DNA from 4 places in the Mesorhizobium sp. WSM4848 genome. Region 4 is predicted to be linked to each of the others. Evidence: riboswitches for the same ligand, from Rfam matches in the RefSeq annotation. Region 4 holds a riboswitch; each other region holds the start of a gene.
The links. Region 4 has a riboswitch for cobalamin ahead of metE (5-methyltetrahydropteroyltriglutamate--homocysteine S-methyltransferase). Riboswitches for the same ligand answer to the same signal wherever they lie in the genome.
Positions count from the first base shown of each region.

Region 1: it holds a riboswitch for cobalamin, as region 4 does, so the genes downstream of both, AC0L16_RS03775 (CbtB domain-containing protein) here and metE (5-methyltetrahydropteroyltriglutamate--homocysteine S-methyltransferase) in region 4, are expected to answer to the same signal.
Region 2: it holds a riboswitch for cobalamin, as region 4 does, so the genes downstream of both, AC0L16_RS03590 (DUF1636 family protein) here and metE (5-methyltetrahydropteroyltriglutamate--homocysteine S-methyltransferase) in region 4, are expected to answer to the same signal.
Region 3: it holds a riboswitch for cobalamin, as region 4 does, so the genes downstream of both, AC0L16_RS12380 (aromatic ring-hydroxylating oxygenase subunit alpha) here and metE (5-methyltetrahydropteroyltriglutamate--homocysteine S-methyltransferase) in region 4, are expected to answer to the same signal.

Region 1 is NZ_JBVVPX010000002.1:285,464-293,251, forward strand. Features, by position in the region: gene AC0L16_RS03750 (glycosyltransferase) at 1-1,160, opposite strand, end outside; gene mgtE (magnesium transporter) at 1,700-3,115, shown strand; gene AC0L16_RS03760 (MerR family transcriptional regulator) at 3,260-3,646, shown strand; gene AC0L16_RS03765 (methyltransferase family protein) at 3,720-4,226, opposite strand; gene AC0L16_RS03770 (acetyltransferase domain-containing protein) at 4,223-5,215, opposite strand; cobalamin riboswitch at 5,359-5,554, shown strand; gene AC0L16_RS03775 (CbtB domain-containing protein) at 5,592-5,771, shown strand; gene AC0L16_RS03780 (CbtA family protein) at 5,787-6,551, shown strand; gene cobU (bifunctional adenosylcobinamide kinase/adenosylcobinamide-phosphate guanylyltransferase) at 6,574-7,071, shown strand; gene cobO (cob(I)yrinic acid a,c-diamide adenosyltransferase) at 7,073-7,687, shown strand.
Region 2 is NZ_JBVVPX010000002.1:250,222-258,009, reverse strand. Features, by position in the region: gene AC0L16_RS03620 (NADH-quinone oxidoreductase subunit E) at 1-370, opposite strand, end outside; gene AC0L16_RS03615 (NADH-quinone oxidoreductase subunit D) at 371-1,561, opposite strand; gene AC0L16_RS03610 (NADH-quinone oxidoreductase subunit C) at 1,571-2,170, opposite strand; gene AC0L16_RS03605 (NuoB/complex I 20 kDa subunit family protein) at 2,179-2,760, opposite strand; gene AC0L16_RS03600 (NADH-quinone oxidoreductase subunit A) at 2,751-3,116, opposite strand; gene AC0L16_RS03595 (winged helix-turn-helix domain-containing protein) at 3,453-4,664, shown strand; cobalamin riboswitch at 4,694-4,897, shown strand; gene AC0L16_RS03590 (DUF1636 family protein) at 4,936-5,364, shown strand; gene cobW (cobalamin biosynthesis protein CobW) at 5,367-6,419, shown strand; gene AC0L16_RS03580 (cobaltochelatase subunit CobN) at 6,438-7,788, shown strand, end outside.
Region 3 is NZ_JBVVPX010000010.1:115,156-122,943, forward strand. Features, by position in the region: gene AC0L16_RS12365 (molybdopterin-dependent oxidoreductase) at 1-400, shown strand, start outside; gene AC0L16_RS12370 (FAD-binding oxidoreductase) at 397-1,143, shown strand; gene AC0L16_RS12375 (FAD-binding oxidoreductase) at 1,257-2,372, opposite strand; gene AC0L16_RS12380 (aromatic ring-hydroxylating oxygenase subunit alpha) at 2,396-3,643, opposite strand; cobalamin riboswitch at 3,748-3,950, opposite strand; gene AC0L16_RS12385 (DUF680 domain-containing protein) at 4,456-4,659, shown strand; gene AC0L16_RS12390 (DUF680 domain-containing protein) at 4,726-4,950, shown strand; gene AC0L16_RS12395 (ABC transporter ATP-binding protein) at 5,163-6,275, opposite strand; gene bglA (beta-galactosidase BglA) at 6,301-7,788, opposite strand, start outside.
Region 4 is NZ_JBVVPX010000037.1:54,060-61,847, forward strand. Features, by position in the region: gene metK (methionine adenosyltransferase) at 1-890, shown strand, start outside; gene AC0L16_RS27245 (adenosine kinase) at 999-1,991, shown strand; cobalamin riboswitch at 2,373-2,573, shown strand; partial or broken gene metE (5-methyltetrahydropteroyltriglutamate--homocysteine S-methyltransferase) at 2,689-5,015, shown strand; partial or broken gene AC0L16_RS27255 (IS5/IS1182 family transposase) at 5,127-5,216, opposite strand; gene AC0L16_RS27260 (hypothetical protein) at 5,287-5,580, opposite strand; gene tdh (L-threonine 3-dehydrogenase) at 5,691-6,743, shown strand; gene AC0L16_RS27270 (cytochrome-c peroxidase) at 6,956-7,788, opposite strand, start outside.

The sequences.
Region 1 (7,788 bases), on a different contig from region 4:
ATCGGCTTGACGATGGTGATGCCGAGATCTTCCTTGTCGAACGGATCGCCAAAAAGCGCGTGCCGGCCATAGCTGATCCCGCGATAGAGGCCGCCATGGATCGTGACCACGGTCGGCGTTCCGCAGGCCATTGCCTCAATCGCAGTCATGCCGAACGGCTCGTAGCGGCTCGACAGGACGAACATGTCCGCCGCCCGATAGGTGTCGGCCAGGTCCTCGTCGGCAACATAGCCGGAGAAGACGACACGATCCTGCAAGCCTAGCTGTTCGACCTGTTGCTTGAGCTGGTTCAGGATCTTCTGTTCCTGCTCGTCCATGTTCTCGCCGCCGACAGCAAGCCTCAGGACCGCATCCGGCACGCGCGGCGCCACCACGGAAAACGCATCGATCAGCAGGTCGTAGCCCTTGTTGGTGGCGAGCCGGCCGAGCGCCAGGACCGTTCGCCCCTCGAAGCCGAGCCGATGGCGGATCAACCGGCGAGACGCCTCGCTGACGGGGAAGAACCGGTTGTCGTCGTAACCGGGCGGGATCATGTGCACGCGGTCGCGCTCGAGGCTGTAGTCCTCGACCAGCATGTCGACCTGCGGCGGCGTCGTGGCGATCACCATGGCGCAGCTTCGATAGATGATCGTCTCGTGCTTTATGCGCTCGGTGAAATTGAACTCGGCCTCGAACGTATCGGCCTTGTCAGGGTAGTCCGTCTTCATCTGGCGCTGCTTCCAGATGCCAAGCGAATGCGGCGTATGGATGTGCGGGATATTGAGCGCTTCCGACAGTCGCTGCCCCGCCACGCCCGCATCCCAGTAGTGAGAGTTGATGAAGTCGTAGGAGAGGGTTTCGCGGCGAATCAGGCGCAGCGCGTTTTCACACCACTCGAGAAGGTGGCGATGGAGATATTCCTTCGGAATAAAATCGGGTCCGCCACAGGCGACACGCAGCACTCGAACCCCGTCGGCCACGTCATCGACAGGAGGCTGGTCTTCAAATCGTCGCGTCCAGATATCGACGGCATAACCCAACTGGGCCAGTTTTTTGGCAAGTTCCAGGACATAGACTACCTGTCCGCCGGTATCGGCCGCGCCGAGTGGCGGGTTGGCTGCTACGTAGCCGTGGGTTGAAATGAGAGCAATTCGAGGTATCGCCGCATCCGAGTCCGGCATCTGTATCCTTCTCTACGATTGATCGTTGCACGCCGCGGCATGCACAAGTTCGATTATATAAGGTTTCCAGCTGCCATCCGCAAATGTCGAAGCGCCAGGTGGCCGCCAAGGCTGGTGGCACGTCGGTGAGAATATTGACTCCGCCCGCAATGGTAGCGTTACCCAGCTAGCGCCTCCCGGCAGCCAGCGTTTGCAAGCGCCTCTCTGTTCCTCCAGATGGTCTACGCAAACCGGTAGCGGGACCGGCTCGAACCGGTTCTCCAGCGGGTCGTCGCCGCGGACGGCGATCTGCGCCTGACCCCCAAAGCCGCCGACAGGGAACATACCGAGGGACCTCGGCGCGACGATTGTGGGAGCCGGACAAGACATTGTGCGATTGGTCGATGATAGCGCCCGCGGACATCGACTTCGAAATCTGACGGACGCTGTAGCAATTTAACGCTGCTCATGATCCTTTCTGGAAATCGATTCCGATTTTCATGGTCATGCGCTAGACCTGACACGCACCTTTTCCGGAATTCTGATGGCGGGAGGCGCTTGTGGAAGGCCAGGACGAACAGACGACCGGCGCCAGGACCGCTGAGGACAGCGCCGACATCTATGGCGAGGACGGCGCCATTCTGTCGTCGTTCCTTGCCCAAATCGGCGCCGCGATCGCCGATCGCGACACGCTGACGCTGAAGCGTGAAGTCGATGACCTGCACCAATCGGAACTCGGCGACCTGCTGGAGGCGCTCCATCCCGAACAGCGCCGCGCGCTGGTCGAATTGTTGGGCGCCGACTTCGACTTTTCCGCGCTGACCGAGGTCGACGAGGCGATCCGCCGCGACATCGTCGACAGCCTGCCCAACGCACAGATTGCCCAGGGGGTGCAGGACCTCGATTCCGACGACGCGGTCTACATTCTCGAGGATCTCGAAAAGGAAGACCAGGACGAAATCCTGTCGCAACTGCCGTTCACCGAGCGGATCAGGCTGCGCCGTTCGCTCGACTATCCCGAAGAGACCGCCGGCCGCCGCATGCAGACCGAGTTCGTCGCGGTGCCGCCATTCTGGACGATCGGCCAGACCATCGACTACATGCGCGAGGACAACAACCTCCCCGATCGCTTCAGCCAGATTTTCGTCATCGATCCGAGCTTCAAGCTGCTCGGCGCCATCGATCTCGACCAGATCCTGCGCACCAAGCGCTCCATCAAGGTCGAAGAGGTGATGCATGAGACCAGGCACGCCATTCCGGCGACGATGGACCAGGAGGAGGCGGCGCGCGAATTCGAACAATACGACCTTCTCTCCGCTGCCGTCGTCGACGAGAACGAGCGACTGGTCGGCGTGCTGACCATCGACGACGTGGTCGACGTCATCCAGCAGGAAGCCGAGGAGGATCTGCTGCGCATGGGCGGTGTCGGCGACGAAGAACTGTCGGACAGCATCCTTTCGACCTCGCGCTCGCGCGTTCCGTGGCTGCTCGTCAACCTTTTGACGGCGTTCCTAGCGGCCTCGGTGATCGGCCTGTTCGACCGCACGATCGAGCACATCGTGGCACTGGCCGTGCTGATGCCGATCGTCGCCGGCATGGGCGGCAATGCCGGCTCGCAGACCATGACGGTTACGGTGCGGGCGCTGGCGACCAGGGACCTCGACATCTATAATGCCGGCCGTATCATCCGCCGCGAGATGGGGGTGGGCTTCATCAACGGCATCATCTTCGCCATCCTGATCGGCATCGTCGCGGCCGCCTGGTTCCGCGATCCCAATCTGGGCGGCATCATCGCCGCGGCGATGATCATCAACATGTTCGTGGCCGCACTGGCCGGCATCCTGATCCCGCTGCTGCTCGATCGGTTCAAGATCGACCCGGCCGTGGCTTCGGCGGTCTTCGTCACGACGGTCACCGACGTCGTCGGCTTCTTTGCCTTTCTCGGCCTCGCTACCTGGTGGTTCGGCGTCCGCTGAGCGAACGCGTGGTTACGCCTCAATTGACTTTTACGTAAATGCCATGCGAGATTTTGGAGCAGCCTCTGGCCGATTCTGACACGCGTGCGAATAGCGAGGCCGCATGGTTGGAACCCGTAGCGCGGCCGGGCATTTGGAGTGATGATGCGGGAATATTATTCGATCACCGAACTGACCCGCGAATTCGATGTTTCGACGCGGACGCTGCGCTTCTACGAGGACGAGGGGCTGGTGCAGCCGGTGCGGCGCGGCCGCACGCGGCTGTTTCGCCCATCGGACCGGCACCTCATCCGCCAGATCATGCGCGGCAAGAGGCTCGGCTTTTCGATCAACGAGATCCGCGAAATCATCCAGATGTACAAGGAGCCGCCCGGCGAGGTCGGTCAGCTCAACCTGATGATCAAGCGCATCGAGGAAAAGCGCGAGGATCTGCGCCAGAAGCGCCGCGACCTCGAAGAGACCCTGGCTGAGCTCGACCAAGCCGAAGAATCCTGCGTCGAGCGGCTGGTGGAGCTCGGCGTCAACACCTGATCGGCCTTTTTGATAATTCTACTCTGGCGGCCAGCTAGCGTGGATTTCTGCGCTTCCGGTGCTCACGTACGCCTCAAATCCAGCGCCGCACCTTTTTCGCGTAATCCCGGTATTTCTTGCCGAATTTCGTTGCCAGAACTTTTTCCTCGCCCTCGATCGCCATTTTTTGCGTTGCGAAGGCGGCGATGATCGCCAGCGGCAGGAACCATACGTTCCCCGAGATAAGGGCGATACCGATCATCAGCAGCGTGTTGGCCAGATAGATCGGATTGCGGCTGACGGCGAATGGGCCCGTCGTCACCAGATGGTCCGGCACGGCGTTCGGGTGGAGCGTCGTCTTTGCCCGGATCATGGTGCGGATCGCCGTGAACCAGAGTGCGACGACGCCGAACAATGCCACCCAGCCGGCCGCGAACAGGATGTCGCCCAAAAGGCCGCCGATCCATGGCAGCGGATAAAGCAAGCCAAGCGCGATGCTGACGGCGATGGCCGCGACATAGATCAGCGGCGGCCACGGTATAAACCCCGGTTTTTGCTGTCCCGGTTTCTGTTGGCCCGGTTTCTGCTGATGGTCGGTCATTGTGCTCCTCCCTCCATCAAAGTGCTGTCGGCTTTGGCAGTGCAGGCGCCGGCGAGCTCATCGAGATGCGCCTTCCATTCCGCAGCCTGGTCATTGCGGTAGAGCCGATCAAGCGTGGCTTCGCCCTCGAGCGTATCGAGCATGCACACACAATAGCTGGTGCAGAACTCCGTGTCGCGCGATTGCTCGCATGAGGCCTGGCACTCTTTCAGGAAGGCGACCGGCTTGGTCTCGACCGCTGCCGGCATGACTTGCGAAAACAGCCAGACCGAGCCGATCAGCACCGGCTGGTGGATCAGATAGAAGGCGAGGCTGTGCCGGCCGATAAAGACCAGCGGATTGGTCCAGCGGCCGGGCGTCAGGCCCGCCAGCCGCGTCAGCACGCCGGAGGCGAAGGCGAGCTTTGCCGCTGCGATGCCGACAAGCACGGCACCGAACCATGGAAACAGCGGGACATAATCGTTGGAGCGCGGGTTGGTTGCCGACAGGCCAACCCACCACAGGGCCGGATGATCGAAGATCTCGGACCTGAGATAGAGCGGCGCGGTGATGACGAAAGCTGCGACAACCAGCGTCAGCAGCGCCGGCAGCCGCAGAAACGCCAGGCCGAGCAGGCTGGCGACCGCGATCTCGTGCAGGATGCCGAAGAAGATGAAGCTGTCGGGCGTGAAAAACCTTGTGGCGGCCGATATGGCGAGCGCAGCCCCGGCGACCATGGCGAAGCGTTTCCAAAAACCGTTCCAGCGGATTTGTTTGCCATGGGCGAGGAACAGGCTGACACCGACCAGGAACAGGAAGGTCGAAGCGATGCAGCGCGCGTAGAATTTCCACCAGCCAAAGGCAGTCAGGCCGGGATCGGTGTAGCCGAAGAATTCGAGATCCCAGGTGAAATGGTAGCTCGCCATGGCAAGCAAAGCGATGCCGCGGGCGACGTCGATGGCGATGATGCGCCTGGATCGGTCCTGAACAGCCGGCGTATGAATGGTCATGGTCTCGCAATTCTGATTCAGTGCTGCAAGACGATTATCATGGTTGCCCCGGACAAAAGAAGACAGAGCCAAATCCCGTTGAGACGCCGCATTCGCGCTGGTAGCTGGCGGAATTTGGTTTGCCGGGCGCGGCGATTCTGCCTATAGTCGCACCAGTCGTCGGTTCCGTTTTGGAGCCAAGAGGGAATGCGGTGAGGGCAAAAATTTGCCCGATGCCGTGGCTGCCCCCGCAACTGTGTGCGGTAGTCCTCTCCATATGCCACTGAAGAGCTTCTTCGGGAAGGTGGGGAAGGGCGCTGATCCGCGAGCCAGGAGACCTGCCGGCGACAGGAGAACTGACTTCTATGCCCTCGGGTGGAGGGCGAAAGGACAAGACATGAATACCGCTTCCGTCTCGCTCGGCGCTTCCGTCTCCTCGCAGTCGCGCTTCGTGCAGTTGGCGCTTGCTGCATTTCTCGGCGTTTTCGTCATGGGATTTGTCGGCTTCTCGCATATCGATGCGGTCCACAATGCCGCCCACGACTATCGCCATTCGATGGGCTTTCCCTGCCACTGACGAGGGGCTGACACCATGACACTGTTTCGCAACGTCGTGTTCATCGCGGCGATCGCAGGGCTTGTGGCCGGCGTCGTTCTCGCCTGCATGCAGGCCTACGCCACGGTGCCGCTCATCCTCAAGGCGGAAGTCTACGAACAGGCCGGCGGTGGCCACACGCATGACCATGGTTTGGCCCCGGCCGCGCCAGGCAGCAATGCCATGAGCAGCGCCGTGCCGGCTGAAGCAGCCACCGCCGAAGAGGAAGGCTGGACGCCGGCCGACGGTTTCGAGCGCTTCGCCTTCAACGTCGTTGCCAACGTCGTCACCGGCATTGGCTTTGCGCTGATCCTGGTCGCCGTTTCGGAGTTCGCCGGCGGCATCGGCAATTGGCGACAGGGCGTGTTCTGGGGCTTTGCCGGCTTCGCCGTGTTCACGCTGGCTCCGAACCTTGGCCTGCCGCCCGAACTGCCGGCGATGCCGACGGCCGATCTCGCCCAGCGCCAGATCTGGTGGACGGCGACGGTGGTGGCGACCGCGACCGGTCTCGGGCTGCTCGCCTTTCGCAAATCGCTGCCACTGGCACTTCTTGCCGTGGTGTTGATCGTGGCGCCGCATATTGTCGGCGCGCCGCCGCCCGACAGTTTCGAATCGCCGATCCCGGAAGGCCTGCACCACCAGTTCGTGGTGGCGGTGACGCTGACCAATCTAGTGTTCTGGCTGGTGCTCGGCGCTCTCGTCGGCTTGGTGCGCGGCCGCTTGACCGGCGCCGCAACCGGCCTGCGCGAAAACCTTGCCTGATCGCGCTGCTCCAGGCAGCAAGCTGACCCTGGTCATCGGCGGTGCACGCTCGGGCAAGAGCGCGCATGCCGAAAGCCTGGTGACGGCCTGCCCGGCGCCGTGGGCCTATATCGCCACGGCGCAAGCCTATGACGACGAGATGCGCGAACGCATCGCGCTGCATCGGTCGCGGCGCGGCGACGGCTGGACGACCGTCGACGCGCCGCTCGATCTCGTCGGCGCGATCGGGGCGCTGCCTGACGGCCGACCCGTCCTGATCGACTGCCTGACGCTGTGGCTGTCCAACCATATGCTGGCCGAACGCGACATTGAGGCCGAATGCCGAGGGCTGGCGGATGTGCTGTCGCGGCCGCGCGGGCCGTGGTTCGTGGTTTCCAACGAGGTCGGCCAGGGCATCGTGCCCGACAATGCGCTTGCCCGCCGGTTTCGCGATGCCGCCGGCCGGCTCAACCAACAGGTCGCTGCCGTCGCCGGCACGGTGCTGCTGATGGTGGCGGGACTGCCGCTCAAGGTGAAGTGATATGACCGATATCGACGACAGGGACGAGGAACGCCACCGCGCCAAGATGGCCAAGCGCAAGGCGGTGCAGGACGCCGAGGTCGCGGCAAAGACGGTCGAGAAGGGACTGCTGATCGTCAACACCGGCCCTGGCAAGGGCAAGACCACTGCCGCCTTCGGGCTGGCGCTGAGGATGCTCGGCTACGGCAGGCGTGTCGGCGTCGTCCAGTTCATCAAGGGCAAATGGCATACTGGCGAGAAGGACGCCTTTGCCGCTTTCGGCGACCGGGTCGTCTGGCACACGATGGGCGAGGGCTTCACCTGGGAGACGCAGGATCTCAAGCGCGACATCGCCGCCGCCGAGGCTGCCTGGGCCAAGGTGCTCGAGCTGATGGCCGATCCATCGATCAGCCTTCTGGTGCTCGACGAATTGAACATCGCGCTGCGCTACGACTATCTCGATCTCGACAAGGTGGTGGCGGCGCTGAAAGGCCGGCGCGAAAACCTGCATATCGTCGTTACCGGTCGCAACGCCAAGCCGGCGCTGGTCGATGCCGCCGATCTGGTCACCGAGATGGGCGTGACCAAGCATCACTTTTCCGCCGGCGTGAAGGCGCAGCAAGGCATAGAGTTCTGAGGTTTTGCCCGCCTCTTCTTCCTTCTCCCCTTGTGGGAGAAGGTGGATTGGCGCGCAGCGCCAAGACGGAAGAGGGGTGTTGGCCGAAGCGCGGTTGGTGC
Region 2 (7,788 bases), on a different contig from region 4:
GGTCGTGATGGATTTTCGAGCGGCATACATCCATCAGCGCTTCCGAGCCGCGCAGCATGCAGGGCGTGGTGCCGCAGACCTGGATATGCGCGCGGGTGCCGACCGGATTGAGCTGGTACTGCGTGTAAAAAGTCGCAACTTCGAGCCCCCTGATATAGGGCATGCCGAGCATGTCGGAGATCGTCTCGATCGCCGCCTTGGTCACCCAGCCTTCCTGCTCCTGCGCCAGCATCAGCAACGGGATGATCGCCGACTGCTCGCGGCCCTTCGGATACTTCTTGATCCATTGCTTGGCCGCTGCCGCATTCGCCCGGTTGAAGGCGAAGGAGGCTGGCTGGAGGCTGGCTTCTGCGAGACGGCGGACTGACATTTAGCGATCGACCTCACCAAACACGATGTCGAGGGAGCCGAGAACGGCGGTGACGTCGGCCAGCATGTGGCCGCGGCACAAAAAATCCATGGCTTGCAGATGCGCGAAGCCGGGCGCGCGCAGCTTGCAGCGATAGGGTTTGTTGGTGCCGTCCGAGACCAGATAGACGCCGAACTCGCCCTTTGGCGCTTCGACCGCCGCATAGACCTCGCCCGCCGGCACGCGGTAGCCCTCGGTGTAGAGCTTGAAGTGATGGATCAGTGCTTCCATCGAGCGCTTCATCGCCGCGCGCTTCGGCGGCACCACCTTGCCGTCGAGGTTCGACACCGGCCCGCTGCCTTCCTTGCCGAGCAGCAGGTCGATGCACTGGCGCATTATTTTCGCCGACTGGCGCATCTCTTCCATGCGCACGAGATAACGGTCGTAGCAGTCGCCGTTCTTGCCGATCGGAATGTCGAAATCCATCTCGGCATAGCATTCATAAGGCTGCGACTTGCGCAGGTCCCAGGCGACGCCGGAGCCACGCACCATGACGCCCGAAAAACCCCAGGCCCAGGCGTCGGCCAGCGACACGGTGCCGATGTCGACATTGCGCTGCTTGAAGATGCGGTTGCCGGTCAGCAGTGCGTCGAGGTCGTCGAGCGATTTCAGGAACGGATCGATCCAGTTGCCGATATCCTCGACCAGCTGCTGCGGCAGGTCCTGGTGAACGCCGCCGGGCCGAAAATAGGCTGCATGCATGCGCGAGCCGCTGGCCCGCTCATAGAACACCATGAGCTTTTCGCGCTCGACAAAACCCCAGAGAGGCGGCGTCAGCGCTCCGACATCCATCGCCTGCGTCGTCACATTGAGGATGTGCGACATGATGCGGCCGATCTCGCAATAGAGCACGCGGATCAGCTGGCCGCGCTTCGGCACCTCGATGCCGAGCAGCCGCTCTGCGGCAAGCGCAAAGGCATGCTCCTGGTTCATCGGCGCGCAATAGTCGAGCCGATCGAGATAGGGCACGGCCTGCAGATAGGTCTTGGCTTCTATCAGCTTCTCGGTGCCGCGATGCAACAGCCCGATATGCGGATCGACGCGATCGACGACTTCGCCATCGAGTTCTAGCACAAGACGCAAAACGCCATGGGCAGCAGGGTGCTGAGGCCCAAAGTTGATATTGAAGTTGCGGACGGAAGTTTCAGCCATTCTGGCGTCTCAATTCGTCTTGGCTTTTTCGTCGCCTGGAAGGACGTAATCCGTCCCCTCCCAAGGGCTGAGAAAATCGAAATTGCGGAATTCCTGCTTGAGCTCGACCGGCTCGTAGATGACCCGCTTGGCCTCGTCGTCGTAGCGCACCTCGACGAAACCGGTCAGCGGGAAATCCTTGCGCAGCGGATGACCCTCGAAGCCGTAATCGGTCAGAATCCGCCTGAGATCGGGATGACCCGAGAACAGCACGCCATAGAGATCGTAGGTTTCGCGTTCGAACCAGTCAGCGCCCGGAAACACACTGGTGATCGATGGCACCACCGTCTCTTCGTCCGCCTGCACCTTGAGCCGGATGCGAACATTCTGCTTCGGCGACAGCAGGTGATAGACAACGTCGAAGCGCTTGGCCCGCGATGGATAATCGGCGCCGCAGACGTCGATGATCGAGATGAACTGGCATTTTGGATCGTCGCGCAGGAAGCTCACCACCTCGATCAGATCCTGCGGCTCGACCGAGATGGTGAGTTCGCCATAGGCAAACACCGCATCTCCGATCCGGCCGCTCAGCTTCTCGCCGAGGTGGGTCGAGAGTTCATTCAGGCTCATCATCCCGCTCACCGCTCGATCGTGCCGGTGCGGCGGATCTTCTTTTGCAACAGAAGGATGCCGTAGAGCAGCGCTTCCGCACTTGGCGGACAGCCAGGCACATAGATGTCGACCGGCACGACGCGATCGCAGCCGCGCACCACCGAATAGGAATAGTGGTAATAGCCGCCGCCATTGGCGCAGGAGCCCATCGAGATGACGTAGCGCGGCTCCGGCATCTGGTCATAAACCTTGCGCAGCGCCGGCGCCATCTTGTTGGTCAGCGTGCCGGCGACGATCATGATGTCCGACTGGCGCGGCGACGCGCGAGGCGCGACACCGAACCTCTCCGAGTCATAGCGCGGCATCGAGGTGTGGATCATCTCGACCGCGCAGCAGGCAAGACCGAAGGTCATGAACATCAGCGAGCCGCTGCGCGCCCAGGTGATCAGCGCCTCGGTCGAGGTGACGAGAAAGCCCTTGTCGGCAAGCTCGTTGTTGATCTCGAGGAAGAAGGGATCATTCGCCCCCACCGGTTTTCCGGTGCTGGGGTCGAGAATGCCTTTTGGCTTCGGCGCGACGAGCGTGCCGGAATTGTCGCTCAATCCCATTCCAGCGCTCCTTTCTTCCATTCATAGGCAAAGCCGATGGTCAGCACCGCCAAAAACACCATCATCGACCAGAAACCGAGCATGCCGATCTGGCCGAAGGACACTGCCCACGGAAACAGGAAAGCCACTTCCAGATCGAAGATGATAAACAGGATCGACACCAGGTAGAAGCGGATGTCGAACTTCATGCGGGCATCATCGAACGAGTTGAAGCCGCATTCATAGGCGGAAAGCTTTTCCGGATCGGGATTGCGGTAGGCCACCAGAAAGGGTGCGGCAAGCAGCGCCAGGCCGACGACAAGCGCCACGCCGATAAACAGGACGATGGGCAGGTACGAACTCAACAATGCGTTCATGCTGCAGCTTTCCGTTGGCGGCCAATCCACTCTGATTACAGCACCGGACCCACTTGCGGAAGCGTGACAGTTTAACCACTGAACCGTTTTAGGAGGCTCTATGCTGCAAGGCGGCGAGGGTTAGCGCAGGGCTTTCGGCGAAGCAAGTCAAACCTTGTTCAAAACATGGGTGCCGGACGGCATATCCGGATAAACTGGTCCGATCCGCTCCTGTTTGATTTCCTTCGCTTTTTACTCCACTTTTCTCTCCTGACATAGATGCCGCCAAAACCCTGCTAGCATGGTGCGGAATCATCGCTCCCACCTTTGGTCGAACGCCGACAGAGTGCCGTCTGCATGAAGGAAAAAATCTCGCTCGCCATGGCCCGGCGCATCGCGCTTGCCGCACAGGGGTTTGCCGATCCTCGCCCCAGCAGCACGCCTGACCGCCGTCATCTGGCCCGTGTGCTTGGCCGCACCGGCCTGCTGCAGATCGATTCCGTCAGCGCGGTGGTGCGTGCCCATTACATGCCGCTCTATTCGCGGCTTGGCCCCTACCCGCTCGCCCTGCTCGACAACGCCGCCGTGACGCGAAAGCGCAAAGTCTTCGAGTATTGGGCGCACGAAGCCTCCTTTCTGCCGGTCGAAACCTATCCGCTGATGCGCTGGCGCATGCAACGGGCCGAGCGCGGCGAGGAAATGTATAACGGGCTGGCCAAGTGGGGCCGCGAGCGCGCCGCCTATATTGAAGACATTTATCGCGAGGTCGTCGAACGCGGTCCGATCGCCGCTTCCGCCCTGGGAGGCCAGAAAGGAGACCAGAAAGGCTCGGGCGGCTGGTGGGGCTGGAGCGACGCCAAGCACGCTTTCGAATGGCTGTTCTGGGCCGGCCGCATCACCACGGCGTCGCGTCGCGGCTTCGAGCGGCTCTATGATCTACCGGAGCGCGTGCTGCCGCCGGCGATACTTGCCCTGCCGGTGCCCTCGCCTGAGGATGCGCACCGCGAATTGCTGCGCATCTCAGCCCGCGCCCACGGCGTCGCGACAGCAGGCGACCTGCGCGACTATTTCCGCCTCTCTCCCGCTGATATCAAGGGCCGCATCGAGGAACTGGTCGACGCCGGTGATCTTTTGCCGGTGACCGTCGAAGGCTTGGGCAAGCCGGCCTATCTTCACAAGGACGCCCGTTTTCCGCGCAAGATCGAGGCGCGCGCCTTGCTCGCTCCGTTCGATCCCGTCGTCTTCGAGCGGGCGCGCACGGAAAGACTGTTCGACTTCCGCTATCGCATCGAGATCTACACCCCTGCCGAAAAGCGCCAATACGGCTATTATGTGCTGCCGTTCCTGCTCGGCGAAAAGATCGTGGCGCGCATCGACCTTAGGGCTGACCGCCCCGCCGGCGTGCTGCGCGTCCATGCCGCCTATGCCGAGCCCGGCGCGCCGCCGCAAACCGCCGCCGAACTTTTTGAGGAATTGAAGCTGATGCAGGGTTGGCTCGGCCTCGAATGCCTCGAGGTGACGCCTGCGGGGGATTTGGGCCAACCGCTTGCCGACATTGCCGCGTCGTAGACGTGCGTTGACACGACTGCCTCCACAAGCCTAAATCCGCTTCAGACGGTCTCCTCTCGGCAAAGGGAGGAGCCAAGAGGGAATGCGGTGCGAAATCTCGATTTCAAATCCGCGGCTGTCCCCGCAACTGTAAGCGACGAGCCAAGGCCGAAAACCACTGGGAAAATCCCGGGAAGGCGGCACCAAGGCGATGATCCGCGAGCCAGGAGACCTGCCGTCTAGGACATAAGAATCCGATCGCCTGGCGGGTTTTCCGGGCAAGGAGCCTGATTTGGAACGCGACAGCAGTTTTTTGGCTGAGACAGCGGATTTATTATCCCGCGATAATGACGCTTTGGCCGGTGTCACCGTGGTCGTCTGCGCCTCCTGCCGTGACGAGACCGGCTCCGACGGCCATCCTCGCGCCGGCGAATTGTTGGCCGAAGACACGCGCCGCGCCGCCTCTGGCGAAAACATCCGTATCCGCACCGTCGAATGCCTTGGCAACTGCAAGCGCCGCCTCAGCGCCGCTATCCTGCGCGACGGCTGCTGGAGCTATGTCTTTGGCGACCTGACCACGACCAGCGGCGCCGATCTCATCACCGGCGCAAAACTCTTCGCCACTTCGACCGACGGCCTCATCCCATGGCGCGGCCGCCCCGATTGCCTGAAGCGCGGCCTCGTTGCCCGCATCCCTCCCCTCGACCTTTTGAAGGATTAGAAATGACCGCTCCAGAGTCGTCCGCTAATTTCTCGCGCGTGCCCTGCACCGTCGTCACCGGCTTCCTCGGCGCCGGCAAGACGACGCTGATCCGCCATCTGCTCGAAAACGCCGGCGGCAAGCGGCTGGCCATCATCGTCAACGAGTTCGGCGACATCGGCATCGACGGCGAGATTCTGAAGGGATGCGGCATCGACACCTGCCCTGAGGAAAACATCGTCGAACTGGCCAATGGCTGCATCTGCTGCACCGTCGCCGACGATTTTGTCCCGGCGCTCGACCAGATCCTGTCGCTGACGCCGAGGGTCGACCATATCCTGATCGAAACCTCCGGGCTGGCCCTGCCCAAGCCGCTGGTCCAGGCCTTCCAGTGGCCGACGGTGAAGAGCCGGGTGACGGTCGACGGCGTCATTGCCGTGGTCGACGGACCGGCGCTGGCCGAAGGCCGTGTTGCCAACGACATGGACGCCCTGCAGGCGCAGCGCGCGCAGGACGAGACGCTCGACCACGACGATCCGGTCGAGGAGGTGTTCGAGGACCAGCTCGCCTGCGCCGACCTGATCATATTGTCGAAGAGCGACCTGATGGACGCCGCCGGCTCGGCCCGCGCCAATGCCGTCATCGGCAAACACGCCGCCCGCGCGGTCACGATCGTGCCGGCCTCACAGGGCAAGGTCGATCCGTCCGTGCTGCTCGGCCTCGGCCTTGCCGTCGAGGACGACATCGAGAACCGCAAGACCCACCACGACGACGAGCTCGATCACGAGCATGACGATTTCGACTCGTTCGTCATCGATATTCCCTCGATCGCCAATCCCGATGAACTGGCCTTGCGTGTCGCCACGGCGGCGGAGGACGAAAACGTGCTGCGCGTAAAAGGCTTCGTCGAGGTCGGCGGCAAGCCGATGCGGCTGTTGCTGCAGGCTGTCGGGCCGCGCGTCAATCACTATTACGACCGCGCCTGGACTGATGAAGACGACCGCCGCTCGCGCCTCGTCGTCATCGGTCTGAAAGGGCTGAACCGCCCGGCCATCGAGCGTATCCTCGCCGGCTGACCTCAGGCACGAGCCGCGATGCACATCCTCACCACCACATCCGCCTCGCTCGACGATCTCGCCGAGCCTGTCGATCTCAGGCAGACGCCTGCGGATGTCGTGGCGCTGTCCTTCACCGACAGCGATCTGGCCGGGCTGGCGGCGGCGTGGCAGGCAGATGCGGATCGCCTGCCCTCGATGCGGCTGGCGGCTTTGCGCGATCTGCGCCACCCGATGTCCGTCGATCTCTGGATCGACAGCGTCGCCCGGCACGCCAGGGTTATTCTGGTTCGCATCCTCGGCGGCTACGACTGGTGGCGCTACGGCTGCGACCAACTCGCCTCGGCCGCCCGCGCGCACGGCATAAAACTGGCGCTGCTGCCCGGCGAGAGTCACGACGAGGATTTGCGGCTGATCGAATACTCGACGCTGCCGCGCGAAGAGCTCGACGCTCTGCTGGGCTATTTTCGTGAAGGCGGCCCGGCAAATATGACGGCGCTGGTGCAGAGGCTGGCGCGGCTGGCGGGACAGGACGCGGCGGTCGTGGAGCCGGTTGTCGTGCCGAAGGCGGGCTTTTATGAACCCGGACGCGGCGACGTCTCCCTCCCCCTCGAGGGGAGGGTCCGGCCGCAGGCCGGGGGTGGGGTCGCCTGTGAAGTGCGCCAACAGCAAAAAACGTCGAGCACTGCCGCAACGACCCCACCCGGCCCTGCGGGCCACCCTCCCCTCGAGGGGGAGGGGGACGTCGTGCCCATTCTCTTCTACCGTTCGATGCTGCTCGCCGCCGATATCGCTCCGATCGATGCGCTGTTTGAAGCGCTGCGGCAGCGCGGCATGGCCCCCGTGCCGATCTTCGTCTCCAGCCTCAAGGACCCGGCCTCGCTCGCCTTTGTCGAAACCGCGCTTGCCACGCTGAAGCCGGCCGCCATCATCACCGCCACGGCGTTCGCCTCGGGCGCCGAGTCCGGCGTCGAAACCCTGTTCGACCGCGCCGGCGTTCCTGTCTTCCAGGTCATCGTCGCGACGACACCCCGTGACATCTGGCAAGACAACCAGCGCGGCCTGGCGCCCGCCGATCTTGCCATGCATGTCGTCCTGCCTGAACTCGACGGCCGCATCCTTGCCGGCGCCGTTTCCTTCAAGGGCGAAAGCGAGGTCGATCCGGCATTGGCTTTCCGCGCGTTCTCCAACCGACCGGAGCCGGACCGCGTCGCGCAGGTGGCGAACCGTGTCGAAGCTTTCATCCGCCTGCAGCGCACGCCGCGCGAAAAACGCAAGCTCGCCATCCTGATCCCCGACTATCCGAGCGCCCCCGGCCGCACCGGCTACGCCGTCGGCCTCGACGTGCCGTCCAGCGTGCTGGCGATGCTGCACGACCTGAGCGAACAGG
Region 3 (7,788 bases), on a different contig from region 4:
CAAAATGACGCGCGACATCCATTGCGTCACCGCGTGGACCAAGTTCGACACGGCGTGGCAAGGTGTGCTGGTCGACGATATTCTGGCGGATGCCGGCATCGAGCCACCGACCGTCTTCACGCTGGCGCTGTCCTTCGACGGCTATACAACCAACGTGCCGACGCAGGATCTCACTGCCGGCAAGGCGATGGTGGCGCTGCTTTACGAAGGCAAGCCGATCACGCCGGACCATGGCGGCCCGGCGCGGCTGCTGGTTCCGCATCTCTATTTTTGGAAGTCGGCCAAATGGCTGAACGGGCTGCAGTTCACCGAGCGCGACGAGCCGGGCTTCTGGGAACTGCGCGGCTATCACATCTATGGCGACCCGTGGCGCGAGCAGCGCTATACGGGCGATCCATGAGCGACGCGCCGGCGGCGCAGTCGCCATGGCAGACGGTGACCATCGCCCGCATCGAAAAACGCACGCCGCGCGTCACCAGCTTTTTCCTCGAGCCGTCGCGGCCCTTTGCCTATCGTGCCGGGCAGCATGTCGATGTCAGGCTGACGGCGCCGGACGGCTATCAGGCGCGCCGCTCCTACTCCATCGCCTCGGCGCCGGAAGCCGGCGGGACGATCGAACTGGCGATCGAAAGGCTCGATGACGGCGAGGTCTCACCCTTCTTCCACGATATCGCGGCGGTCGGCGACGAGGTCGAACTGCGCGGACCGCTCGGCGGCCACTTCGTCTGGTCCGACAGCGACGGCGGCCCGCTTCTGCTGGTCGGCGGCGGGTCCGGCGTGGTGCCGCTGATGGCGATGACCCGCCATCGCGCGGCGCGCAAATCGACGGTGCCCGCGGTGCTGGTGTTCTCTGCAAGGGTCTGGGACGAGGTGATCTTTCGCGACGAGCTGATCGAATTCCACAATCGCCGGGACGGCTTCGATCTGGTGTTGGCGCTGACCCGCGAGGCCGCCTGGCGCCCGACAGACTATTCGCGGCGGGTCGATGTCGCGATGATGGAGCAATCGATGCTGCGGCTGCCCGCGCCGCCAAGGTTCGCCTTTGTCTGCGGCTCGAATGCCTTCGTGTCGGCCGCCGCCCAGGCGCTGACCGATGCCGGCGTTCCGGCAAGCCTTATCCGCACCGAACGCTATGGGGTCTAATGCATGTCGCGCAAAAGTGTGCAGCGGTTTTGCGATAACGACATGCATAACAATAACTTAAAGCGCGTCGCATGAATCCATTCAGCCGCGACGCGCTTCAAGCCCCCCACCTATCAGACCTCAATTTCGAGCGCCGACAGCGGCCTTGAACAGCAGGCGAGAATAAAACCGTCGTCGATCTCGTGATCGAGGATGCCGCCATTGTGGCTCATCTCGACTGTGCCCGAGACCTTTTTCACCTTGCAGGTTCCGCACAGGCCGAACTCGCAGGCTGCGGGAATTCGTACGCCCGAAGCGCGCGCCGTCTGCAGCACGGTCTGGCCGGCAACGCATTCGGCATCGACATCCGAAAGTGAAAAGCGGATCGGCGTTGCGGCCTCGGCAGGTATCTCGACCCCGTCCTCTGCCGGCCCACCTTCTGCCGGCGAACCGAAGGGAGCCGGTATTTCCTCCACCCCCGGGGCCGCAAAGCTCTCCTGATGATAGTTGGCCATGTCGAAGCCGGCCGCCTCCAGCATCTGCCGCACGGCGCGCATGAACGGGTCGGGGCCGCAGCAGAAAATTTCACGCTCGCGAAAATCGGGCGCCAGCAGCGGCAGCCTTATCGCGTCGATCCGGCCCATATGGCCGAACCAGCCCTCACGACTGGACCGCTCCTCGATCATGAAGCCGAGCGTCAGGCCCGGCATGCGGCTGCCGAGCAGCTCGAGCTCCTTGCGGAAGATGATCTCCTCGGGCTTGCGCGCGCAGTTGACGAAGCCGACATCTGTCCATGGCGCGCAGTCGTTCAGCCAGCGCAGCATCGACATCATCGGCGTCACGCCGGAGCCAGCCGAAATGAACAGATACCTGGCCGCGGGATGGCTGTGCAGCGAAAAGTCGCCCGCCGGCCCATAGGCCTTCACGTGAACGCCGGGCTTCAGATTGTCGAACATCCAGCGTGTGCCGAGGCTGCCGGTCTGCGCTTTCACCGTCACCGCGATCGAGAACGGCCGCGACGGCGAGGACGACAGCGTATAGGTCCGCATCAACGGGCCCTCGGTGGTCGGCAGTTCCAGCGTCACGAACTGCCCCGGTCTGTAACGGAACCAGGTCTGGTTGTCGGAGCGGAAGGTGAAGGTCTTCACCTCAGGCGCCTCGTCGCTGACGCCGATGACTTCCAGCACCTGGAGCCTGTCGTTCCAGGGCGCCATCTCGTCGAGATGGCGATAGAGGCCAAGGTCCGTCATTGCATTCATCCCCTTGACCTCGCTCAGGCGACGCTGCGCAGCGCCGGCCGCCCAGCCTCGGCAAGGCGCGGCCCGATGAAGGAGGCGTACCATTCGACGAACTGGATGACGCCGCCCTCATGCAGTTCCGAATAGGGGCCGGGCTCATAGGCCGGCGACAGGATGCCGAAGGCGTTTTCCTCAACGATGCGACGGTCCTGATCGTTGGTTTCGGTCCAGACATGGGTAAGCTCGGCGAGGTCGTAGTCGACGCCTTCGACCGCGTCCTTATGGACAAGCCATTTGGTGGTGACGGCCGTTTCCGTGGCGCTGATCGGCAGCACGCGGAAGGTGACGGCATGATCGCCGAGGATGTGGTTCCAGGTCGTCGGATAGTGATAGAGCAGCAGCGAGCCGATACGGTCGGTCGAAACGCTGTCGGAAAGGTCCTTCTTCACCGCGCGTCTGCCCGTCATCGTATAGCTGACGGCGTCGCGCAGCAGCGGCGCGCGGGTGGCGCGATACTGCCCGGCCGGATCGATGCGGAATTTGCTCGGCAAGCCCGCCGCCTCGCATTTCGCCCAGTGGGCGAGCATCTCCGGATCGCTGTCGGCGCCCTGCACGCCGGTGACGGTCGGCGCTTCCGGGAATGTCTTGCAGAGTTCCGGATGGTTGCCGGCGCAATGGTAGCACTCGCGGTTATTCTCCCAGACGAGCTTCCAGTTGCCCTTCTCGACGATGGTCGATTCGAAGGCGATTTTTGCCTCGCGCAGCCGGTGCGGCAGGAGGTAAGGCTCGATCATGGCGCGCATCGGCGCGAAGTCCGCCGGCTCGTTGGCCAGGCAGATGAAGATGTAGCCGCCAACGCTTTCGCAAGCCACCGGCTTCAGGCCGAACTGGCTCTTGTCGAAGCCGTCCGCCATATGGCGAGCAAACAAGAGCCGGCCGTCCAGCTCGTAGGTCCACTGGTGGTAGGGGCAGACCAGCTTCGCCGCAGTGCCCTTGTCGGCATTGCAGACACGGCTGCCGCGATGGCGGCAGGAATTGTGGAAGGCATTGATCTTGCCTTGCTGGTCGCGGGCCAGCACGAGCGGGTAGTCGCCGATCTGGGCGGTGATGTAGCTGCCAGGTTTCGGCAACTCGCAATCGTGGCCGATGAACAGCCAGTCGCTATACCAGATCAGCTCCATGTCGAGCTTGAAGAAATCTGGATCGGTGTAGAAGGGCTGCTCGAGCGAATAGCCTTGCCTGCGGCCGTGCAAGAGCCTCAGCATGTCGTTGCGCGCGTCCATGTCCTGTCCTCGTGTAAAGGACTGAACTGGTGGTGATGGAGGGAGGACCGCTTGCACGCCGGCGACATGCATCATCCACCTCTTGACCGCCCACCGCGATCAGTCGAGTCTAGAAATCTCGGGCTGGTTTCCGGGCTCTGGAGTGTCCTTGCGGACTCATCGCGACACCTTCCCAGGCTTGTGGCCCAGTGGTCTCCCGTTGCGACTTGAACTCCACCACCGTTGCGGGGGCAGCGCCGGGTTCTGACCGGCTTCCCAATTCTCCGCTTCGTCGTCACCAAGCGGCACCTGAGATGGCGTGATCTAATCATGACGGCCGGCTGACTGCCGGCATGAAAGCGACATCGTATTCATGCGGCGCGACACGGCCGGCGAAACCTGCAGGTTTATATCTGCAGGGCTGAAACCCCACTTTGTCGGAGGCCATTGTCGGCTGCCGTGACATCGAATCCGACCCGCGGCAGAGATCAGGAAGGTTAACAGTTTACAAAAGTGACTATTAGTCGCTTCTAAAATCGAACCGAACGGTTCGTTTCTGTTGACAATGCGTGCAGCACGCTGTGAACGCAGGTCCGCCAATCCGTCAAATCATGAACGGCTAACTTGCCATAAATCGTTGAAAAGAAAACAGAAAATCATTGAAGTAAATGTCTCTGGTACAATTTCAAGGTGTAGATTCTTGGTCCACACGGAACAACTTCGTGATTGGAATCCGCCGAATGGCCTTCCCACATCGGGGCTGTCCGAACGACGCGCATCCTCCCAAGACACGCCGCTAGACGGACGGAAGACTAAGATACTGGAGTACTAAAATGAAAAAGATTGCTCTTGCTGCCGTCGCCGTTCTGGCCACCGGCAGCGCCTTTGCCGGCAGCGACCATTATGGGTCCAACGCCGCCAACCAGCCGACTGCTGCGGTTGACAGCTCCTACACGGCCTCTGTCCAGACGCCGGCTCACGCTGAAAAGCAGCCCGTTCTCCAGGGCTCCGACCGCAACCTTTTCGGCAACAATTAACAGCCGATCCCAACAGCAAAGTGGCGGTCCGCCGCTCGGGCTTTGAGGAACTCAGGAGTACTAGAAATGAAGAAGATCATTCTTGCCACCGCCGCCATTGTGGCCATCTCCGGCAGCGCTTTTGCCGGTAGTGACAACTTTGGATCGAATGGCGCCAACCAGCCGGCCGCTGCGGTCGATAGCAACTCGTACACGGCTTCGATTCGGAATTCGGCTTCGGCGCAGAATCCGGTTCCGGCTGACGAGAAACCCGTCAACGGCAGCGACCGTAACCTGTTCGGCAACAACTAACAGTTCGTTCCAACGGCAGCCGCGGCATTTTCCCGCCGCGCTGGTGCTACGGTACGCAATAACGGCTCGCCGGTCTACACGCGCTGAACTCGTCGGGCGACGTACAGAAGTCCGCCCCGCAGGGCAGCGACCGGAACGCACAAGAGCGGCGGGCTTTTGCCCGCCGCTCTCGTTTGTGGGTCACCAAACATCCATCAGTTCGGCTGCCGCTCTCAGGCTGCCTTTGCTTCCGCTTTGTGGAGCGTGAATGAATGTCCGTCGGCATCGAAAATATGCAGGTCGCCGGCATCGGCATTCAACCGCAGCGCAGCGCCGCGCTTGACCTCCACGTTGCCTGGCAGCTTGGTCACCAGCGGCAGGTCGGCGCGGCCGATGTCGACATAGACGAGCTGGACCTCGCCGAGCTGCTCGACATAATCCACCGTTCCCTCGAAAAGATAATCCGCGCCGGTGGCGATCATCAGATCCTCCGGCCGCACGCCGAAGCTCACCGAAGCGCCCGTCGCCGAGGCCGGCGTGGCGATCGGCACCGTCGCCTTGCGGCCTCCGACATGGCTGACGATGGTCGGGTTGCCTGATTTGTCGATCGTCGCCGGCAGGATGTTCATGGCCGGCGAGCCGATGAATTGCGCGACGAACAGATTGCCGGGTTTCTTGTAGAGCTCCATCGGCGTGCCGACCTGCTCGATATGGCCCTCCTTGAGCACCACGATGCGGTCGGCCAGCGTCATCGCCTCGACCTGGTCGTGGGTGACGTAAATCATCGTTGTAGCAGGCATCGACTCCTTGAGCTTGGCGATCTCGATGCGGGTTGCGACGCGCAGTGCCGCGTCGAGGTTCGACAGCGGCTCGTCGAACAGGAAGACCTTGGGATTGCGCACGATGGCGCGGCCGATGGCGACGCGCTGGCGCTGGCCGCCCGACATCGCCTTGGGCAACCGGTCGAGATATTTGGTCAGCTGCAGGATTTCCGCCGCCTGGCGCACCCGCTTGTCGATCTCGGCCTTGCTCTCCTTGCCGATCTTCATCGAGAACGCCATGTTGTCGTAGACGGTCATGTGTGGATAGAGCGCATAGGACTGGAACACCATGGCGATGCCGCGCTTCGACGGCGGCACGTCGTTCACCACCTCGCCGTCGATTTTGAGCTCGCCGGAGGTGATTTCCTCAAGCCCGGCGATCGACCGCAGCAAGGTCGACTTGCCACAGCCCGAAGGGCCGACGAAGACGATGAACTCGCCCGACTTTATGTCGAGGTCGATGCCGTGGAGAATGTTGAGATTGCCGTATGATTTCTTCACTTGCCTTAGCGTGACATCGGCCATGGGTTCCCTCCAGTGAATTGCAAACTCAATCGATACGCCCGAACCAGGCGCCGTAGCCGTCGAGGCGGATAAAACCGGCGTCAGTCTGTCCCGAAAACCCGTGCCCCGGCAAGGGCTGCAGCGAGCGTCCGCCGAGATCGACTTCGGCCGGTCGGCTGCCGAGATTGAAGGCGCAGACGATCTGCTCATTGCCCTCGCGGCGCGTGAAGGCGACCGTATCGCCCTGGCTTTCGATGAACTCGATGTCGCCCTTGGCCAGCGCCGGATGCAGACGGCGGAAAGCGAGAAAGCGCCGGTAGTGTTCGAGCAGCGAACTGTCGTCGCCCTGCTGCACATCGACGGCCTGCGAAAGGTGCTTGGCAGGCACTGGCAGCCAGGGCTTTGCCGTGGAGAAGCCGCCATTGCTGTCGGCGCCATTCCAGACCATCGGCGTGCGGCAGCCGTCGCGGCCCTTGAATTCCGGCCAGAACCGGATGCCGTAGGGGTCCTGCAGGTCTTCGAATTGCAGCTCGGCCTCGCCGAGCCCAAGCTCCTCGCCCTGATAGATGCAGACCGAGCCGCGCAGCGACATCAGCAGCGCCGAGATCACCTTGAGATAAGCGGACTGGTCGGCCTCGCCGCCCGCCCAGCGCGAGGCAGTGCGCATCACGTCGTGGTTGGAGAAGGCCCAGCACGACCAGCCGTCGCTGGCGACCTTGCCAAAGGCTTCCAGCACCGAACGCACCTTTGCCGCGCTGATCTTTTCGGGCGCCAGGAAGTCGAACGAATAGCACATGTGCACGCGCTTGCTGCCGGCGGTATAGGCCGCCACCACCTCCAGTCCGCGCTGCGAATCGCCGACTTCGCCAACCGCCGCCGTCGCCGGATATTCGTCGAGCAGGGCGCGGAAGCGTTCGAGGAAGCCGAGGTTTTCGGGGCGGCTCTTGTCGTAGAGATGGTCCTGGTAGTTGTAGGGGTTGACGGAAGGAGCGGTCTGGTCGTTGCGCTGTTCGGGCGGCAGCGGCGGATTGTCCTCGAGGCCCTGGCTGTGGAAGTAGAAATTGATGGTGTCGAGGCGGAAACCGTCGACGCCGCGCTCCAGCCAGAAGCGGGTGACATCGAGCAGCGCGTCCTGGACCGCGCGGCTGTGGAAGTTGAGATCGGGCTGCTCGGCCAGGAAATTATGCAAATAATATTGCTGGCGGCTGGTGTCCCACTGCCAGGCCGAACCGCCGAAGATCGACAGCCAGTTGTTGGGTGGCGTGCCGTCGGGCCTGGCGTCGGCCCAGACATACCAGTCCGCCTTTGGGTTGGTGCGGCTCGAGCGGCTTTCCTTAAACCACGGATGGATGTCTGCCGTATGCGACAGCACCTCGTCGATCATCACCTTGAGCCCGAGCCTGTGCGCCTCGGCGGTCAGGGCGTCGAAATCGGCCAGCGTGCCGAACATCGGATCGACGTCGCAATAGTCGGATACGTCATAGCCGAAATCCTTCATCGGCGACTTGAAGAACGGCGAGATCCAGATGGCATC
Region 4 (7,788 bases):
TGACCGAGCAGTCGCCTGACATCAGCCAGGGCGTCGACGAGGGACGAGGGCAGGATCTCGAGCAGGGAGCGGGGGATCAGGGCCTCATGTTCGGGTACGCGTGCAACGAGACCGAAACGTTGATGCCGTTGCCAATCCAACTTGCTCACGATTTGATAAAAAAACAGGCAGAGGTGCGCCAAACCGGACGCCTTGGCTGGCTTCGCCCGGACGTTAAATCTCAAGTTTCCGTCCGGTATGAGGGTTTGCGCCCGGTAGCGCTTGATACCATAGTCCTGTCGACGCAGCATGACGAGGAGGTCTCACAAGCCACGGTGCGCGAAGGCGTCATTGAGGAGATCATAAGGCCGGTCTTGCCTCACGACGATCTGGATACGACGAGGATAAGGTTCCTGGTCAATCCAACAGGCCGGTTCGTGGTCGGTGGGCCGCGCGGCGATTGCGGGCTTACCGGCCGCAAGATCATCGTCGATTCCTACGGCGGCATGGGGCGTCACGGCGGCGGTGCCTTTTCGGGCAAGGACCCGTCCAAGGTTGATCGGTCGGCCGCCTATGCGGCGCGGTACGTCGCAAAAAACGTCGTTGCCAGCGGACTTGCGGAGGTGTGCGAGGTTCAGCTTGCTTATGCGATCGGTGTGGCCGCGCCGGTCTCTGTCCTCGTCAATACATTCGGAACCGCAAAGATTGATGAAAAAAGAATCGAGCGCGCCGTCCTTGAGCTTTTCGATCTCCGACCGAAAGGCATCATCAAGGCGCTTGATCTCTTACGGCCGATTTACCGCAAGACCGCGACATACGGACACTTCGGCCGCGAAGAGCCGGAGTTCACCTGGGAAAAGACGGACAGAGCTGACGACCTGTTGCGTGAGGCAGGACCGGCAGCTGCGTGATGCACGGGTATTGGATACGTCGGCATAGGGCGACCCATTCCACACTCGCCAAAACAGGCCGGCCCCGGCGTGGCAAGAAGCCGGCTCGGGTTTTTGGCGGAGATTTTGATGTCGGATTATGACGTGCTTTGCATCGGCAATGCCATTGTCGACATCATCGCCCAGTGCGACGAGGAATTTCTCGAGACCAACGGCATCATCAAGGGCGCGATGAACCTCATCGACACACAACGCGCCGAACTGCTCTACAGCCGCATGGGCCCGGCGATCGAGGCCTCTGGCGGCAGCGCCGGCAACACGGCAGCGGGCGTCGCTAGCTTCGGCGGTCGCGCCGCCTTCTTCGGCAAGGTCTCGAACGACACGCTCGGCGAAATTTACGCCCACGACATCCATGCGCAGGGCGTCGCCTTCGACACCAGGCCGCTCAAGGGCAACCCGCCGACGGCGCGCTCGATGATCTTCGTCACTCCCGACGGCGAGCGCTCGATGAACACCTATCTCGGCGCCTGCGTCGAGCTCGGGCCGGAGGATGTCGAGGCCGACAAGGCCTCTGGCGCCAAGGTCACCTATTTCGAAGGCTATCTGTGGGACCCGCCGCGCGCCAAGGAAGCGATCCGGCAGACGGCGAAGCTGGCGCACGCGGCAGGCCGCGAAGTCTCCATGACATTGTCGGATTCGTTCTGCGTCGACCGCTACCGCGACGAATTCCTCGACCTGATGCGTTCGGGCATGGTCGACATCGTCTTTGCCAACAGCCACGAGATCAAGTCGCTCTACCAGACATCGTCATTCGACGAGGCGCTGGCGCAGATCCGCAAGGATTGCCGCATCGCCGCCGTGACCCGCTCTGAAAAAGGTTCGATAATCGTGCGCGGCGGCGAAACGGTGGTGATCAAGGCGACCGCAATCAAGGAACTGGTCGACACGACAGGCGCCGGCGATCTCTATGCCGCCGGCTTCCTGCATGGCTACACGCAAGGCCGCGACCTGCAGACCTGCGGCGACCTTGGCTCACTGGCGGCCGGATTGGTGATCCAGCAGATCGGCCCCAGGCCGCGGCAGAATTTGCGCCGCGAGGCTGAGCAGGCGGGATTGTTGTAGGGCGGTGTTTCAGCGAGGTGCTGCCAGCGCCCTTTGTGAGGCTGTCCAGACAAGCGCGTACACATTGAAATGTCGCGTGCCCGTCCGTGAAGGATGGCGGTTTTCTCCAAATTTCAATTTTGCAGGCTCAGGAACGTTGTCGCACTTCGGCCAGTACTGCCGCCGATCATGATGGCCAAAACGTGTTTTTGACGAAGTCGTTTTTGAGCCGGGATCGTGTCACCGGCAGATTGCCCGAGCGGCGAGGCACAATCCCGGAGAGTGGCGCAAATGGCTCAGCTCTACCCGCGACCTGCGACTTGGGAACACGCCGCAGGTGAACGGTTCACATAAACACATAAACATTTCTTTATACCGCATTGACCACAAAGCGGGCTGCTGCGATTGTCCGCGTGTCGTGGTTCTCCGCAAGGCGTTGCCGTAGCGGAGCTAAGAGGGAAGCCGGTGCAATGCCGGCGCTGCCCCCGCAACTGTAAGCGGCGAGCCAAACCCATCAATGTCACTGGGGCGAACTGCCCCGGGAAGACGGGGCAGAGGCTGTGACCCGCGAGCCAGGAGACCTGCCACGGTAAACAACGTCCACGGGCGGGGTGTCTGGTGGCCGCGGCAGCTCGGCGTTTATGCCGGCCTGCTAGCGCCTTCCTTGTCCCCGCCGCAACCATCGGGGTATGGAATGAATGTCTCCCAGCAAGTTCCCATAGCAACGCTTGGCATGCCGCGTATCGGTCGCCGGCGAGAACTGAAATTCGCGCTCGAAAGCTACTGGTCCGGAAAATCTTCTGCTGCCAACCTTCTGTCGACGGCGAAGGCACTCCGTGCCGCCAGCTGGAGCGAGCAGCACGACCGCGGCGTGTCGAAAATCCCGTCGAACGATTTCTCACTTTATGACCATGTGCTCGACACCGCAGCAATGGTCGGCGCCGTGCCATCCCGTTACGGCTGGACGGGCGGCGAGGTCCCGCTCGACATCTATTTCGCGATGGCGCGCGGGACGCAAGGCGATACTGCGGGTTGCGTTCACGCCAGTCACGGGCATGCAGTTCAGGGCCAGCGCGTAACCGCGATGGAAATGACCAAATGGTTCGACACGAACTACCACTACATCGTGCCGGAGCTGGGCGACGATCAGACATTCGCCCTCTCGTCGACGAAACCAGTCGATCACTTTCTGGAGGCAAAAGAGCTCGGCATCCATACACGCCCGGTCATCCTTGGACCGGTCACCTTCCTCAAGCTGGCGAAGTCTCCCGACCAGTGTTTCAATCCCATTGCGCTCCTGCCGCGGCTGCTGCCCGTCTACGAGCAACTCCTGCGGAGGCTGGAGCTCTCGGGGGCCGACTGGGTGCAGATTGATGAGCCGGCGCTTGTGCTCGACCTTAGCCCGAACGAACGAGCTGCCTTCGAATTCACCTACGGCCAGCTGTCGAAAGCCGCGCCCAAGTTGAAAATTATGCTGGCTACCTATTTCGGGCCGCTGGGAGACAATCTCGAGACCGCGCTTTCGCTGGGCCTGGCGGGCCTGCATCTCGACCTCGTGCGCGCTCCCGAGCAGTTGGAGACGGTTGGTCAGCTCGCACCGAAGGATCTGGTGCTCTCACTTGGCCTGATCGACGGCCGCAACGTCTTGCGCGCGAACCTGACTGCCATTCTCGACCGCATAAAGCCGGTCGTTGCCGGTTGGCCGCTGGACCGCGTCGAAATTGCGCCTTCCTGCTCGATGCTTCATGTGCCGATGGACCTGCGGATGGAGACCGCGCTTGATGTAGACGTCCGTTCGTGGCTGGCATTCGCCGCCCAGAAGACTGAAGAGCTGCTCGTGCTGGCCCAAGCCTTGTCCGAAGGCAGGGAGGCCGTAGCAGGCGCGCTGAAGGCTTCTGAAGAGGCGGCCGCCGCGCGCGCAATGTCGACAAAGGTCCATGATCCGCTCGTCCACGGGCGCGTTAGCAGCATTGACGGCGCCATGAAGCAACGAAAGAGCGCATTTGCCAAGCGCTCGAGAGTCCAGGCTGACACGCTCGCCCTGCCGCCGTTCCCGACGACGACCATCGGGTCCTTCCCGCAACGCCCGAGGTGCGCAGGGCGCGCTCCGCCCATGCGAAGGGCCGGCTGAGCTATATCGACTACCAGGCCTTCCTGAAGAAGGAGACCGAGGCGGCGGTCCGTTGGCAGGAGGAGATCGGGTTGGACGTGCTGGTACATGGCGAGTTTGAACGCAACGACATGGTGCAGCATTTCGGCGAGCAGTTGTCCGGCCTCGCCTTCACCCAGCATGGCTGGGTGCAAAGTTACGGCTCCCGGCTCGTGCGCCCTCCCATCATCTTCGGCGACGTCTCGCGGCCCAATCCGATGACGGTCTTCTGGTGGCAATTTGCCCAGTCGCTGACGAAAAAGCCGGTGAAGGGCATGCTCACTGGCCCAGTGACGGTTCTTAACTGGTCTTTTGTTCGCGACGACGTACTCCGCGCCGAGGCATGCCGCCAGATCGCACTCGCCATCCGTGATGAAGTGGCCGACCTCGAAAGAGCTGACGCAAGGGTGATCCAGATCGATGAGGCCGCGTTTCGCGAAGGCTTGCCCCTGCGGAAGTCCGATTGGAAACATTATCTCGGCTGGGCTGTCGAATGCTTCCGGCTCGCCTCGACGGGTGTAGAGGACGCGACCCAAATTCACACCCACATGTGTTATTCGGAGTTCAATGAGATCATCGACTCGATCGCTGAACTGGACGCGGACGTGATTTCAATCGAGACGTCGCGCTCCAAAATGGAACTGCTGGACGCCTTCACCAAGTCCAAATATCCGAACGAAATCGGTCCCGGCGTCTACGATATTCACTCACCGCGTGTCCCGGAGATCGGCGAGATTTTGCATCTCGCCCAACTTGCTCGCGAGCGACTGTCGGACGGCCAACTGTGGGTGAATCCGGACTGTGGCCTCAAAACAAGGAAATGGGAGGAGGTCCGCCCTGCCCTCATCAACATGGTCGCTGCAGCATGCGCATTGCGGGAGAAAGTGCAGGCGTAGGCCGCTGGGCCACTGTGACCGGCAAACATGTGGCGGGCTTCGCGGATAATTCAAACAAAGGACGACATCGAAAAGCCGCGCACAGGTCGGTGGACGCGTGCGAGTCCCCACCCTTGTCGTCCAGCCGAAGGTCCGCTCGACGGCCCAGCGGCGGGGCAGGATCTGGAAGCGCTTCCGGTCCGAAGGACGGATGATTTCGATCACGAAATGGGGGAAGGCGGCTTTGTCCATGAACTTCAGCCTCTCACACAGCCAGCGGTCAACAGACACTTCACCGAGGGGCGAACGCTTGCGGATGCCGCCTGTGCACCGGCACCATCGAGATATCGGCGGCGAGATCGACCATCGAGAGCATCGGTATCGAGGGAATGCATGTGGCGGACATCGACAAAATAGCCATACCGCCCAGCCGCAAGCTGCGACCATTCCTCATCGCTTGAATTGAAACTTGGCTGCGTCTGGCATGGCGATTGCTCCGCTTCTGCTGAGGTTCGCTGAAAACAGAGTTTTTCAAGCGCACGGGTCGCGGTGAAGTGTTGCGCGACACAAAGGCAGCCGCCAACATTACGATCGATCCAAGGATCTCAGGGTGTGCTTCCGAGCCTACCTTTCTGTTGTTTAGGCTACCGGAGGAGCGGCGAGGAGTAGAACCAACCAAGGTGTAAGGAGCATCTGATGTCGAACATGATGAAGGCGCTGGTCAAGGCCAAGGCCGAGCCGGGCATCTGGATGGAAGAGGTGCCGGTGCCGGAAATCGGCCCGAACGACGTTCTGATCAAGATCAAGAAGACCGCGATCTGCGGCACCGACGTCCACATCTACAATTGGGACCAGTGGGCGCAGAAGACCGTGCCGGTGCCGATGGTGACCGGCCACGAATTCGTCGGCACTGTCGCCGACTTCGGCGCCGCGGTCACCGAATACAAGGTCGGCCAGCGCGTGTCGGGCGAAGGCCACATCGTCTGCGGCCATTGCCGCAACTGCCGGGCGGGCAGGGGGCATCTGTGCCGCAACACGCTCGGCGTCGGCGTCAACCGGCCGGGCGCCTTCGGTGAATTTTTGGCGATCCCGCAGCACAACGTCGTGCCGATCCCCGACGACGTGCCCGACGAGATCGCCGCAATCTTCGATCCCCTGGGCAATGCGGTTCACACCGCACTGTCCTTTGATCTGGTCGGCGAGGACGTGCTGGTCACCGGCGCCGGGCCGATCGGCATCATGGCTGCGCTGGTGGCGCAGTGCGTCGGCGCGCGAAAAGTGGTCATCACCGACATCAACCCGGTGCGGCTGGCGCTGGCGAAAAAACTCGGCGTCCAGCATGTGGTCGACGCGTCGAAGGAAAAGCTGCGCGATGTCATGCCGGCGCTCGGCATGACCGAAGGTTTTGACGTCGGCCTCGAAATGTCGGGTGCGGCACCCGCCTTCCGCGACATGATCGACGCCATGAACAATGGCGGCAAGATCGCCATTCTCGGTATCGCCCCGACCGGCTTCGAGATCGACTGGAACAAGGTCATCTTCAAGATGCTGCATCTCAAGGGCATCTATGGCCGCGAGATGTTCGAAACCTGGTACAAGATGATCGCGCTGGTGCAGGGCCCCCTCGATGTCAGCGGCCTGATCACGCACCGCATCGGCATTGATGATTTTCAGGCCGGCTTCGATGCGACGAGGAGCGGCAGCTCGGGCAAGGTGGTGATGGACTGGCAGGGCGATTGGCCGATGTGACTTTGCGGAGGTACTGACGGGACGCCACCCTGGCTGCCGTCGATCTCCGCGCGAGGGGCATCGCTGTGCAAAAGCAGTGGCTCCTCCCCCGACGTGCGCCGCTCAATCGTCGGCGACGTATCGCGGCCAAATCGGCGACGCTCGTGGCAATTCGCCCAGATCGGGCAAGGAAATGCTCACAGGCCCGCCGCGATCGTCTGCTTTCCCACTGGCTAGGATCGAGGCCGAGGTGTTGTGGGCGTTTCAGTCGGTAAGATGGGATATGTGATCTCCGGTCGTTTTCCGGTCAGCGAATGAAGGAAGGCAACGATCCTATCGATTTCGATTTGCGTTAGCTGTTCGCCAAGCTGGGTGGTGCCCATGATAGCGACGGCCTCTCTCAGGTCCCAGACCTTGCCCGAATGAAAGTATGGCGCGGTGATTGCTACGTTGCGCAGCGGCGGCACGCGGAAAACATAGGAATCCTCTGGTACATTGGTGACGGCAAATCGTCCCTTGTCGTTCTCCGGCAGAACGTCGGCGCTAGGCCTCTCAACGAGGCCGAATGGATAATAGCCTTCACCACCAATATTGACACCGGAATGGCAGGACGAGCAGCCCTTTTCGATAAAAAGGGCCAGGCCCTGTTTCTCTTTGGGACCGATGGCGGTCTCATCGCCATTGAGGAAGGCGTCGAAGGGGGCCGGCGTGACCAGTGTCGTCTCATAGTCTGCGAGTGCATTGGCTACGTTTTCGAAGGTGATGGGATCGGCTTCATCCGGGAAAGCTGAATGGAACCACTCCACATATTGCGGCATCGATCTGAACGTCTCGACCACTCGATGCGATGTGTTGGCCATTTCGACACCGGCCTGTATCGGCCCTTTGGCCTGAGCTTTCAGGTCTTCGGCGCGACCGTCCCAGAACTGCGATTTGTTGAAGACAGAGTTAAACACCGTCGGCGCGTTGCGCTGCCCCTTCTGCCAACCATGGCCAATCGAAGTTTCATGATTGTCGTCGCCCCCGGTGGCCAGGTTGTGGCACGAGTTGCAGGAGAAAACGCCTG